One region of the Streptomyces sp. NPDC044719 genome, then DNA from elsewhere that is predicted to be linked to it. Evidence: riboswitches for the same ligand, from Rfam matches in the RefSeq annotation. Region 1 holds a riboswitch; the other holds the start of a gene.
What was found. A riboswitch is a leader RNA that binds a small molecule or an ion and turns the genes downstream of it on or off. The one in region 1 is predicted to bind glycine.
Positions count from the first base shown of each region.

Region 2: another riboswitch for glycine. It lies ahead of gcvP (aminomethyl-transferring glycine dehydrogenase); the one in region 1 lies ahead of gcvT (glycine cleavage system aminomethyltransferase GcvT).

Region 1 covers NZ_JBWKHE010000001.1:1,135,518-1,141,496, reverse strand. Annotated here, with positions in the region: gene AC07DF_RS05330 (enhanced serine sensitivity protein SseB) at 1-161, opposite strand, end outside; gene AC07DF_RS05325 (AAA family ATPase) at 545-1,213, opposite strand; glycine riboswitch at 1,396-1,496, shown strand; glycine riboswitch at 1,498-1,623, shown strand; gene gcvT (glycine cleavage system aminomethyltransferase GcvT) at 1,661-2,782, shown strand; gene gcvH (glycine cleavage system protein GcvH) at 2,883-3,260, shown strand; gene glyA (serine hydroxymethyltransferase) at 3,275-4,537, shown strand; gene AC07DF_RS05305 (L-serine ammonia-lyase) at 4,637-5,979, shown strand, end outside.
Region 2 covers NZ_JBWKHE010000004.1:9,091-15,069, forward strand. Annotated here, with positions in the region: gene AC07DF_RS15935 (DNA polymerase IV) at 122-1,525, shown strand; gene AC07DF_RS15940 (PRC-barrel domain-containing protein) at 1,543-1,917, opposite strand; glycine riboswitch at 2,031-2,126, shown strand; gene gcvP (aminomethyl-transferring glycine dehydrogenase) at 2,303-5,188, shown strand; gene AC07DF_RS15950 (TOBE domain-containing protein) at 5,257-5,676, opposite strand; gene AC07DF_RS15955 (ABC transporter ATP-binding protein) at 5,703-5,979, opposite strand, start outside.

The sequences.
Region 1 (5,979 bases):
AAGCTCCGGCCGAGCACCTCGACGATCCGCCCGCCGGCCGAGGGGCCGGCGCCGAGGGAGGCCGAGAGCACCTCCTCCAGCTCGTTGCCGGGCCATCCGCCGTGCGGGTGGGTCTGCGTCTGCGCCGGGAAGTCCGCGGAGAAGTCCGCCGGGAAGTCCATCTGCCTACCGCCTGCCTGAAACCACTGCTGTGGCTCAAAGGCTAGCGGCTCGGGAACGAGGGACGACCACCCCGTGAACCACGACGCGGGGCCGCGGGCGACCGGCCCACGCTTTTCGGGCTCACCGACTGCGGCTGCCCGCCCATGAACACGGTGCACTGGCCGGTGCCGCCTGCCCCATGAACGCGGCTCACCGGTCAGTGCCGCCTGCCCCATGAACACGATTCACCGACTGCGGCCACCGGCCCATGAACCCGGCTCACCATCCGCGGCCGCCGACTCCGCGAACACGGCTCACCGACGGCGGCCGCCAGCCCGGTAGCCAGAGCCGCCGGCCGCGCGGACAGCCGGCACCGTCCGTGCCGGTTCACGGGCCCGGGCCGTCAGCCCGCGAAGGCGATGCGGTGCAGGGTGTTCGCCGCGTCGCGGTCGGCGAGGATCGCCGAGCCGCAGCCGCTGGGCAGTTCGCCGCGCTCCACCTCTCGCAGGAGGCGGGTGGTGGCCGCGCGGTGGCGCAGGAACGCGTACCGCGAGACGCCGCGGCCGCGGTCGCGCTGGCCGGCCAGGGCCTGTTCGGGGGCGACGTCGAGCATCAGAAGGTGGAGCGTGCCGCCCCGGCGGCGGGCCTCGCGGGCGAGCCAGCGGCGGACCCAGGCCTGGGTGCCGCAGTCGTGCACGACGACGCCCTCGCCGGTGCGCAGGGCGCGGCGCAGTCCGGCGTAGTGCGCGAGCCGGACGAGCGGGCGGTAGACCGCGTACGGCAGGGCGCGCGGCATGCGGAGGTCCCAGTGGTCGCGGGTGTCCTGGGAGTCGATGCGCCGGCCCGGCACGGTGCGCCGCATCAGCGTGGACTTGCCGCTGCCGGGCAGGCCTGTGACCACGACGATGTCGTTGGGGCCGAACAGCAGCGCGTGCGGGCCGCGGCCGGCGCGCTCGCGCAGATCGCGGACGACCGGCACCGGCTGCGGGCCGCAGGCCGCGCGCACCGGAGCGGCCGGCTGCTCGGGCAGCGCGATGCCCGACGTCGTGGCGTACGCGGTGGTCCTGTTCACCGTGATCGTCCTCCCCTGGGGCCAGGTACGGAGTCCCATGCCCGCCGAGTGTAAAGAGAAGGTAATGCCCGATGTCTCTGGATTTAGTCCTCTTCCTGCAACATCCCTGCTACAGGGTGGTCCCCCTGCCACCCCGCGACAATGCGTGCAATGATGTGCGCGCCAACTGCATACCGGCCGTTTGAATCCGCGCGGGAGAGTCCCCAGCACCGTCCGACGCTGGGGCGCCGAAGGAGCAAGTCCCTCCCTTGAATCTCTCAGGCCCCGTTACCGCGCGGGCGAGGCACATCTGAAAAGCGGGCCGCACCCTTCTCCGATTCCGGGGAAGCGGCGTGGCTCCACCCAAGGTGCAAGCCGTGTCCCGAGTGGTCATGGCGAACCTCTCAGGTTCCGATGACAGATGGGGAGGAACGACCTCGCCGTCATGCCTTGGGAGACAACCGACCGATGAGCAGTACAGGAGAACTCCGCCACACCGCGCTCGATGCCCTGCATCGTTCGCTCGGCGCGACGATGACCGACTTCGCCGGCTGGGACATGCCCCTGCGCTACGGCTCCGAGCGCGACGAGCACAACGCCGTGCGCACGAAGGCCGGGCTCTTCGACCTCTCCCACATGGGCGAGATCACCGTCACCGGCCCGCAGGCCGCCGCCCTCCTCGACTTCGCCCTGGTGGGCAACATCGGCGGGGTCAAGCCCGGCCGCGCCCGCTACACCATGATCTGCCAGGCCGACGGCGGCATCCTCGACGACCTGATCGTCTACCGGCTGGGCGAGACCGAGTACATGGTGGTCGCCAACGCCTCCAACGCGCAGGTGGTCCTGGACGCCCTGGTGGAACGTTCCGCCGGCTTCGACGCCGAGGTGCGCGACGACCGGGACGCCTACGCGCTGCTCGCCGTACAGGGCCCGGAGTCCCCGGGGATCCTGAAGTCCCTGACCGACGCCGACCTCGACGGCCTGAAGTACTACGCCGGACTGCCCGGCACGGTCGCGGGCGTCCCGGCCCTCATCGCCCGCACCGGGTACACCGGCGAGGACGGCTTCGAGCTGTTCGTGAAGCCCGAGCACGCCGTCGAGCTGTGGCAGGCCCTGACCAAGGCGGGCGAGGGCGCCGGCCTGGTCCCGTGCGGCCTGTCCTGCCGCGACACGCTGCGCCTCGAGGCGGGCATGCCGCTGTACGGGCACGAGCTGAGCACCTCCCTGACGCCCTTCGACGCCGGGCTCGGCCGGGTGGTGAAGTTCGAGAAGGAGGGCGACTTCGTGGGCCGCGAGGCCCTGACGGAGGCCGCCGCGCGCGCCGAGCAGAACCCGCCCCGCGTCCTGGTCGGCCTCGTCGCCGAGGGCCGTAGGGTCCCGCGCGCCGGGTACCCGGTGGTCACCGGCGGCGAGGTGATCGGCGAGGTCACCTCCGGCGCCCCCTCCCCCACGCTCGGCAAGCCGATCGCGATGGCGTACGTCGACCCCGCGCACGCGGCGCCCGGCACACCCGGTGTGGCCGTGGACATCCGGGGCAGTCACGAGCCGTACGAGGTCGTGGCGCTGCCGTTCTACAAGCGCCAGAAGTAGACACTGGCCGCGGGCCGTCACAGCGGTCCCGGGCATCTCATCCCCGCTCACCAGCGGTCCCCTTCATCAGCACTCCCGCGCGTACAGGAGAATCCAGGCCATGAGCAACCCCAAAGAGCTGCGTTACAGCAAGGAGCACGAGTGGCTGTCGGGCGCCGAGGACGGCGTCTCGACGATCGGCATCACGGAGCACGCGGCGAACGCGCTGGGCGACGTCGTCTTCGTCCAGCTCCCGGCGGTCGGTGACGCCGTGTCCGCCGGTGAGACCTGCGGCGAGCTGGAGTCGACCAAGTCCGTGTCCGACCTCTACTCCCCGGTCTCCGGCGAGGTCACCGAGGTCAACGAGGACGTGGTGAACGACCCGTCGCTGGTGAACTCGGCCCCCTTCGAGGGCGGCTGGCTGTTCAAGGTGCGCGTCACGGACGAGCCGGGCGACCTGCTCTCCGCCGACGAGTACACCGCGTTCTCCGCCGGCTGAGGAGTCGTAGCCGTATGTCCGTCCTGAACACGTCCCTGCACGAGTTCGACCCGGCCGTCGCCGCCGCGGTCGACGCCGAGCTGCACCGGCAGCAGTCCACGCTCGAGATGATCGCCTCGGAGAACTTCGCCCCGGTCGCGGTCATGGAGGCACAGGGCTCGGTCCTCACCAACAAGTACGCCGAGGGCTACCCGGGCCGCCGCTACTACGGCGGCTGCGAGCACGTCGACGTGGTCGAGCAGATCGCGATCGACCGCGTCAAGGAGCTGTTCGGCGCCGAGCACGCCAACGTCCAGCCGCACTCCGGCGCCCAGGCCAACGCCGCCGCGATGTTCGCGCTGCTCAAGCCGGGCGACACCATCATGGGTCTGAACCTCGCGCACGGCGGGCACCTGACCCACGGCATGAAGATCAACTTCTCCGGCAAGCTCTACGACGTCGTCGCCTACCACGTCGGTGACGACGGCCGGGTCGACATGGCCGAGGTGGAGCGGCTGGCGAAGGAGTCCCGGCCGAAGCTGATCGTCGCGGGCTGGTCCGCCTACCCGCGGCAGCTGGACTTCGCCGAGTTCCGCCGGATCGCGGACGAGGTCGGCGCGTACCTGATGGTCGACATGGCGCACTTCGCGGGGCTCGTGGCGGCGGGGCTGCACCCGAACCCCGTTCCGCACGCGCACGTGGTCACCACCACCACCCACAAGACGCTGGGCGGCCCGCGCGGCGGTGTGATCCTCTCCACGGCCGAGCTCGCCAAGAAGATCAACTCCGCTGTCTTCCCCGGTCAGCAGGGCGGTCCGCTGGAGCACGTGATCGCGGCCAAGGCGGTCTCGTTCAAGGTCGCCGCCTCCGAGGACTTCAAGGAGCGCCAGCGCCGTACGCTGGAGGGTGCCCGCATCCTGGCCGAGCGTCTGGTGAAGGACGACGTCCGGGCCGTGGGCGTGGACGTCCTGTCCGGCGGCACGGACGTGCACCTGGTCCTGGTCGACCTGCGCCACTCGGAGCTGGACGGCCAGCAGGCCGAGGACCGCCTCCACGAGGTGGGCATCACGGTCAACCGCAACGCGATCCCGAACGACCCGCGCCCGCCGATGGTGACGTCCGGTCTGCGGATCGGCACGCCGGCCCTGGCGACCCGGGGCTTTACGGCCGAGGACTTCGCAGAGGTCGCGGACGTCATCGCCGAGACGCTCAAGCCGTCCTACGACGCGGACGCGCTCAAGGCCCGGGTGAAGGCCCTGGCCGACAGGCACCCGCTGTACGCGGGCCTGAACAAGTAACGAAGAAACCTTTCAGGGCGCCGTGCCCGCCGGTGGCGGCACCGGCGAGCACGGCGCCCGCCCGCTCACGCACCACCCCGTAGTCAGTCAGGAGTTCCCGTGGCCATCTCGGTCTTCGACCTGTTCTCGATCGGCATCGGCCCGTCCAGCTCCCACACGGTCGGCCCGATGCGCGCGGCCGGCCTGTTCGCCCGGCGGCTGCGCAACGAAGAGCTGCTGGAGTCGGTCGGCTCGGTCCGTGCGGAGCTGTACGGCTCGCTCGGCGCCACCGGCCACGGCCACGGCACACCCAAGGCGGTCCTGCTCGGCCTGGAGGGCGACTCGCCGCGCTCCGTCGACGTGGAGAAGGCCGACGACCGGGTGGCCGCGATCAAAACCGACGGCCGGCTGAAGCTGCTGGGCGAGCACGAGATCGCGTTCTCCTTCGACGACGACATGGTCCTGCACCGCCGCAAGGCCCTTCCGTACCACGCGAACGGCATGACCCTGTGGGCGTACGACGCCTCGGGCGCGGAGCTGCTGACCAAGACCTACTACTCGGTCGGCGGCGGCTTCGTCGTCGACGAGGAAGCCGTCGGCGCGGACCGCATCAAACTCGACGACACCGCCCTGAAGTACCCCTTCCGCACGGGCGACGAGCTGCTGCGCCTGGCCGAGGAGACGGGCCTGTCCATCTCGGCGCTGATGCTGGAGAACGAGCGCGCCTGGCGCACCGAGGAGGAGATCCGGGCCGGCCTGCTGGAGATCTGGCGGGTGATGGAGTCGTGCGTGGCGCGCGGCATGTCCCGCGAGGGCATCCTGCCGGGCGGTCTCAAGGTGCGCCGCCGCGCCGCGAACACCGCGCGCAAGCTCCGCTCCGAGGGCGACCCGAAGGCCCTCGCGATGGAGTGGATCACCCTCTACGCGATGGCGGTCAACGAGGAGAACGCGGCCGGCGGCCGGGTCGTCACCGCCCCCACCAACGGCGCGGCCGGAATCATCCCCGCGGTCCTGCACTACTACGTCAACTTCGTGCCCGGCGCCGACGAGGAGGGCGTGGTCCGCTTCCTGCTCGCCGCGGGCGCGATCGGCATGCTGTTCAAGGAGAACGCCTCCATCTCCGGTGCCGAGGTCGGCTGCCAGGGCGAGGTGGGCTCCGCCTGCTCGATGGCCGCGGGCGCCCTGGCCGAGGTCCTCGGCGGCTCGCCCGAGCAGGTCGAGAACGCCGCCGAGATCGGCATGGAACACAACCTCGGCCTCACCTGCGACCCGGTCGGCGGCCTCGTCCAGATCCCGTGCATCGAACGCAACGGCATGGCCGCGGTCAAGGCCGTCACCGCCGCCCGCATGGCCATGCGCGGCGACGGCTCCCACAAGGTGTCCCTGGACAAGGTCATCAAGACGATGAAGGACACCGGGGCCGACATGTCGGTGAAGTACAAGGAGACGGCCCGGGGCGGGCT
Region 2 (5,979 bases), on a different contig from region 1:
TGCGGCCGCGGTAGGAGGGACGTTTCCGCGCCGGCCGCAAGCGGTATCCGCCGCAGTGGTGGGGACGGTTCGGCACGGCGGTGTCGGTGCGTTGTCAGTGGCGTAGGGCAACATCGGAGTTGTGAGAACCGCGCCCACGATCCTGCATCTCGACATGGATGCCTTCTTCGCCTCGGTGGAGCAGGCGTCCAAGCCGAGCCTGCGCGGGAAGGCTGTGATCGTGGGCGGACTCGGGCCGCGGGGTGTGGTCGCGACCGCGTCGTACGAGGCCCGGGTCTTCGGGGTGCACTCGGCGCTGCCCATGGCGCAGGCCCGGCGGCTCGCGCCCAACGCCGCGTATCTCGTGCCGCGCTTCGGGTTCTACCGGGCGATCAGCGAGCGGGTGATGGAGCTGCTGCGGGAGCTGTCGCCGCTGGTGGAGCCGTTGAGCCTGGACGAGGCCTTCGTGGACCTGGAGGCCGGAGGGGCGGCCTGGGACGAGCGGTCGGCGCGGCTGGCCGGGGTGAAACTGCGTGCGGACATCCGAGCCGTCACGGGTCTCACGGGGTCGGTGGGGCTGGCCGCGTCCAAGATGCTCGCGAAGATCGCCTCGGAGCAGGCCAAGCCCGACGGGCTGGTGATGATCGAGCCGGGGACGGAGCGGGCCATGCTGGGGCCGATGTCGGTGCGGACCCTGCCGGGAGTCGGGCCGGCGACGGGCGACCATCTTCGGCGGGCCGGGATCACCACGGTCGAGGAGATCGCCGAGGCCGGTGAGGACGAGCTGGTCCGGCTGCTGGGGAAGGCGCACGGGCACGGGCTCTACGCCATGGCCCTGGCGCGGGACGACCGGCCCGTGGTGGCCGAGCGGGAAGCGAAGTCGGTGTCGGTCGAGGACACCTATGACGTGGACATCCACGACCGGCTGCGGGTCGGGCTGGAGGTGCAGCGGCTCGCCGACCGCTGTGTGCGGAGGCTGCGCGAGGCCGGGCTGTCCGGGCGGACCATCGTGCTGAAGGTGCGGCGGTACGACTTCTCGACGCTCACCCGGTCCGAGACGCTGCGCGGGCCGACGGACGATCCCGGGGTGATCCGTGAGGCGGCGGCCAGACTGCTGGACTCGGTCGACACGACGGGCGGCGTGCGGCTGCTCGGAGTGGGCGTCAGCGGGCTCGCCGACTACACGCAGGAGGACCTGTTCGCGCAGGCGGCCGGTCAGCGAGCGGTCGCGGAGGGCCCGGCCGAGGAGCACGCCGCGGCGCCGGTCGAGGAGCAGCCCGTGCCGGCCGAGCGGCGTTGGCCCGCCGGGCATGACGTGCGGCACGCCGGGTTCGGGCACGGGTGGGTGCAGGGCAGCGGCCTGGGGCGGGTCACCGTACGGTTCGAGACGCCCGACTCCGAGCCAGGGCGTGTGCGGACCTTCCGGGTCGACGATCCGGAGCTGGAGCCGGCGGATCCGCTGCCGCTGGTGTTACGAGAGTCTGAGGGGGTCGATGGGCCGGATGGTGACTCCGGGGGTGTGGGGCTGCGCTCCGTTGCTCCTTAGGCGGCTCGCGGAGGGCTTCAGGCCGTCTCGTCCGTGCCTGCCAGTTTGCCGAAGTCGTGGTCCTGGAGCGGGGGAGGGGCGGCGACGTCGAGGCCGTAGTGGTGGTAGAGCTGGAGTTCCTGCTCCGGGGAGAGGTGGCGGCCCACGCCGAAGTCGGGGGCGTCCTTGATGAGGGCGCGGTCGAAGGGCACGTGGAGGGCGCCGTCGATCAGTTCGCTGGGCTCGAGGGGGACGAAGGCGTCCCGGCTGAACAGGCCGGTCCGTATGGCCGCCCACTCAGGCACGCCGGTGGCGTCGTCGAGGTACACCTCGTCGATCGTGCCGATCCTGGTTCCGTTGCGGTCGAACGCCTTGCGGCCGATCAGGTTGCGCGGATCGATATCGGTTCGCACGGGCCCTCCACATGGTCGCAACTCATCCGTAACCACTACAAAACGGCACAATCGAGGAGGCGGCCACTCGAAGGTTCGTGCGCTGACCGCGCTGGTAGGCTGACAACGGCTGCTGACCCCGTGCGGGAGAGTCCTCCAGACACCATCGGAGGCGCCGAAGGAGCAAATCCTCCCCGGAATCTCTCAGGCTCACGTACCGCACGGACGAGGTCACTCTGGAAAGCAGGGCGGATGTCACGGCTTCCGCCCTCACCGACGGTGAAAGCCGGAGGCCTTCGGGCGATCCGGTGAAGCTCTCAGGTTGACATGACAGAGGGGGAGGCCGTCCGGGTACCCGTGCCGTGGTGCCCCTCGAAGGTCGTGTCAGACCAGGAGGCCTCCGCATATGACCGCCCATCGCATTCCGCTCTCCGACCTCGAAGAGGCAGTCCCCTTCGAGCAGCGCCACATCGGCCCCGACCACGAGGCCTGCGCCAAGATGCTCGCGCAGGTCGGCTACGGCTCGCTGGACGAGCTGACGACCGCCGCTGTTCCGGCTGTGATCAAGAGCGCCGAGGCGCTGGACCTGCCGGGCGCCCGCAGCGAGGCCGAGGTGATCGCCGAGCTGCGCTCCCTCGCCGACCGCAACCAGGTCCTCGGCTCCATGATCGGGCTCGGCTACTACGGCACGTTCACGCCGCCGGTCGTCATGCGCAACGTCATGGAGAACCCTTCCTGGTACACGGCCTACACGCCGTACCAGCCGGAGATCTCGCAGGGCCGGCTCGAGGCGCTGCTCAACTTCCAGACCATGGTCGCCGACCTGACCGGACTGCCGACCTCCGGCGCGTCCCTGCTCGACGAGGGCACCGCGGCGGCCGAGGCCATGGCGCTGTCGCGGCGGCTGGGCAAGAACAAGAAGGGCCTGTTCCTGGTCGACGCGGACGCGCTGCCGCAGACCATCGCCGTGATCCAGACCCGCGCCGAGCCGACCGGAGTCGAGGTCGTCGTCGCGGACCTGAGCGACGGCATCCCCGCCGGGATCGCCGAGCGCGAGATCAACGGCGTGCTGATCCAGTACCCGGGCGCCTCCGGTGCCGTGCGGGACATCAAGCCGGTCATCGACCAGGCGCACGAGCTCGGGGCGCTCGTCACCGTCGCCGCCGATCTGCTGGCGCTGACCCTGCTGAAGTCGCCCGGTGAACTCGGTGCGGACATCGCGGTCGGCACGACACAGCGGTTCGGTGTGCCGATGGGCTTCGGCGGACCGCACGCCGGTTACATGGCCGTCGGTGAGAAGATGGCACGCAGCCTGCCCGGGCGGCTCGTCGGCGTGTCCGTGGACGCCGACGGGAACAAGGCCTACCGGCTGGCGCTGCAGACGCGTGAGCAGCACATCCGCCGTGAGAAGGCCACCAGCAACATCTGCACCGCCCAGGTGCTGCTCGCCGTGATGGCCGGCATGTACGCCGTCTACCACGGGCCCGAGGGCCTGAAGAGCATCGCGCGGCGCACCCACCGGTACGCCACGGTCCTCGCCGCCGGGCTCGCGAACGGCGGTGTGGAGGTCGTGCACGGGGCCTACTTCGACACCGTGACCGTGCGCGTCGAGGGCCGGGCCGCCGAGGTCGTGGCCGCCGCGGAGCGGAACGGGATCAACCTGCGTCTCGTCGACGCCGACCACGTCTCGATCGCCTGCGACGAGACCACCACGCGGGCCCAGTTGCGTGCCGTGTGGGCCGCGTTCGGGGTCGAGGGTGTCGTCGAGGCGCTGGACGCCGCCACGGAGGACGGGCTTGCGGGTGCCCTGCTGCGGTCCGACGAGTACATGGCCCACCCGGTCTTCCACCAGTACCGCTCCGAGACCGCCATGCTCCGCTACCTGCGGCGGCTGGCCGACCGCGACTACGCGCTCGACCGCGGCATGATCCCGCTGGGCTCCTGCACCATGAAGCTCAACGCGACCACGGAGATGGAGCCGGTCACCTGGCCCGAGTTCGGGCAGCTGCACCCCTTCGCGCCCGCGGCGCAGGCTGAGGGCTACCTCACGCTCATCCACGAGCTGGAGGAGCGTCTCGCCGAGGTCACCGGGTACGACAAGGTGTCCCTCCAGCCGAACGCCGGGTCGCAGGGCGAGCTCGCCGGTCTGCTCGCTGTCCGCGGGTACCACCGGGCCAACGGGGACGAGCAGCGCACCGTGTGCCTGATCCCGTCCTCCGCGCACGGGACCAACGCCGCGAGCGCGGTGATGGCGGGCATGAAGGTCGTCGTCGTGAAGACCGCCGAGGACGGCGAGATCGACGTCGAGGACCTGCGGGCGAAGATCGAGCAGCACCGTGACGAGCTGGCCGTGCTGATGATCACCTACCCGTCCACGCACGGCGTGTTCGAGGAGCACGTCTCCGAGATCTGCGGCCAGGTGCACGAGGCGGGCGGGCAGGTCTACGTCGACGGGGCCAACCTCAACGCGCTCGTGGGGCTCGCCAAGCCGGGGCACTTCGGCGGTGACGTCTCGCACCTCAACCTGCACAAGACCTTCTGCATCCCGCACGGCGGCGGCGGGCCCGGCGTCGGTCCGGTGGCGGTGCGTGAGCACCTCGCGCCGTATCTGCCGAACCATCCGCTGCAGCCCGAGGCGGGGCCGGAGACCGGGGTCGGCCCCATCTCCGCGGCGCCGTGGGGCTCGGCCGGCATCCTGCCGATCTCGTGGGCGTACGTGCGGCTGATGGGCGGCGAGGGACTGAAGCGTGCCACGCAGGTGGCGGTGCTCAGCGCCAACTACATCGCCAAGCGGCTCGAGCCGCACTACCCGGTGCTCTACACCGGCCCCGGTGGGCTCGTCGCGCACGAGTGCATCATCGACCTGCGGCCGCTGACCAAGGCCACCGGAGTGAGCGTCGACGACGTCGCCAAGCGGCTGATCGACTACGGCTTCCACGCGCCGACGATGTCGTTCCCGGTGGCCGGGACGCTGATGATCGAGCCGACCGAGTCGGAGGACCTGGCCGAGCTGGACCGGTTCTGCGAGGCGATGATCGCCATCCGCGCCGAGATCGAGAAGGTCGGATCCGGCGAGTGGCCCGCCGACGACAACCCGCTGCGGGGTGCCCCGCACACCGCCGGCGCGCTCGCCGGGGAGTGGGAGCACGCCTACAGCCGTGAGGAGGCCGTCTTCCCGGCCGGAGTCGCGGCCTCCGACAAGTACTGGCCGCCGGTGCGGCGCATCGACCAGGCCTTCGGTGACCGGAACCTGGTGTGCTCCTGCCCGCCGCTGGACGCGTACGAGGACTGATCGACCGACCGGTCAGGGTGAGGGGCTTCGCCGCGTGCGGGGCCCCTCCGTCGTACGGCGGCGCTCCGTCATGCGACGGCGAGTGACACCTCGGTCGACTTGATCAGGACGATGACGGGGGTTCCGGCCGACAGGCGGAGATCGTCCGCGGCGTCCTTGGTGATCGCCGCCGTCAGTTCGCCGCCCTCCACGGTGATCCGGACGGAGGCCATCGCGTCGCCGGCCGCGATACCCGTGACCGTGCCGGGGAGCCGGTTGCGGATGGACAGTCCCTCGACGGGGGCGGTGGCCAGCGCGACCTCCGTCGACTTCACCAGCGCGCGCACGGCGCTGCCGGCTGTGAGACCGAGGTCGTCGGCGGCCTCGCGGGTGATCGCGGCGGTGAGGTCCTGGCCGCCGGTGAGGCGGACCCTGACCGTCGCCATGGCCTCGCCCGGCGTGACGGCGGTGACGGTGCCGGGGAGCTGGTTGCGGATGCTCAGGCTCATGGGTGCACGGTAGCCCGGTATGGGCCTTATGCCGGGTACGCGTGCGTCTGCGTCGCCTTGACCGTCGCCCAGACCGGTGCCCCGGGGTGCAGATCGAGTTCGGCCGCGGCGACCGTGGTGAGGTCGGCCGTCAGCGGCAGTTCGCCGGCGAGGTCCGCGCGGATCTGGTCGCCGTGCGTCTCCAGGCCGGCGACCTCGCAGCGCCACAGGTTGCGGGCGCTGGAGCCGCTGGGGCGTTCCCGGTACAGCGTCACCGCGCCGGGCGGGAACGCCACGAAGGCCGGGCCGGAGAGTTCCTCCGTG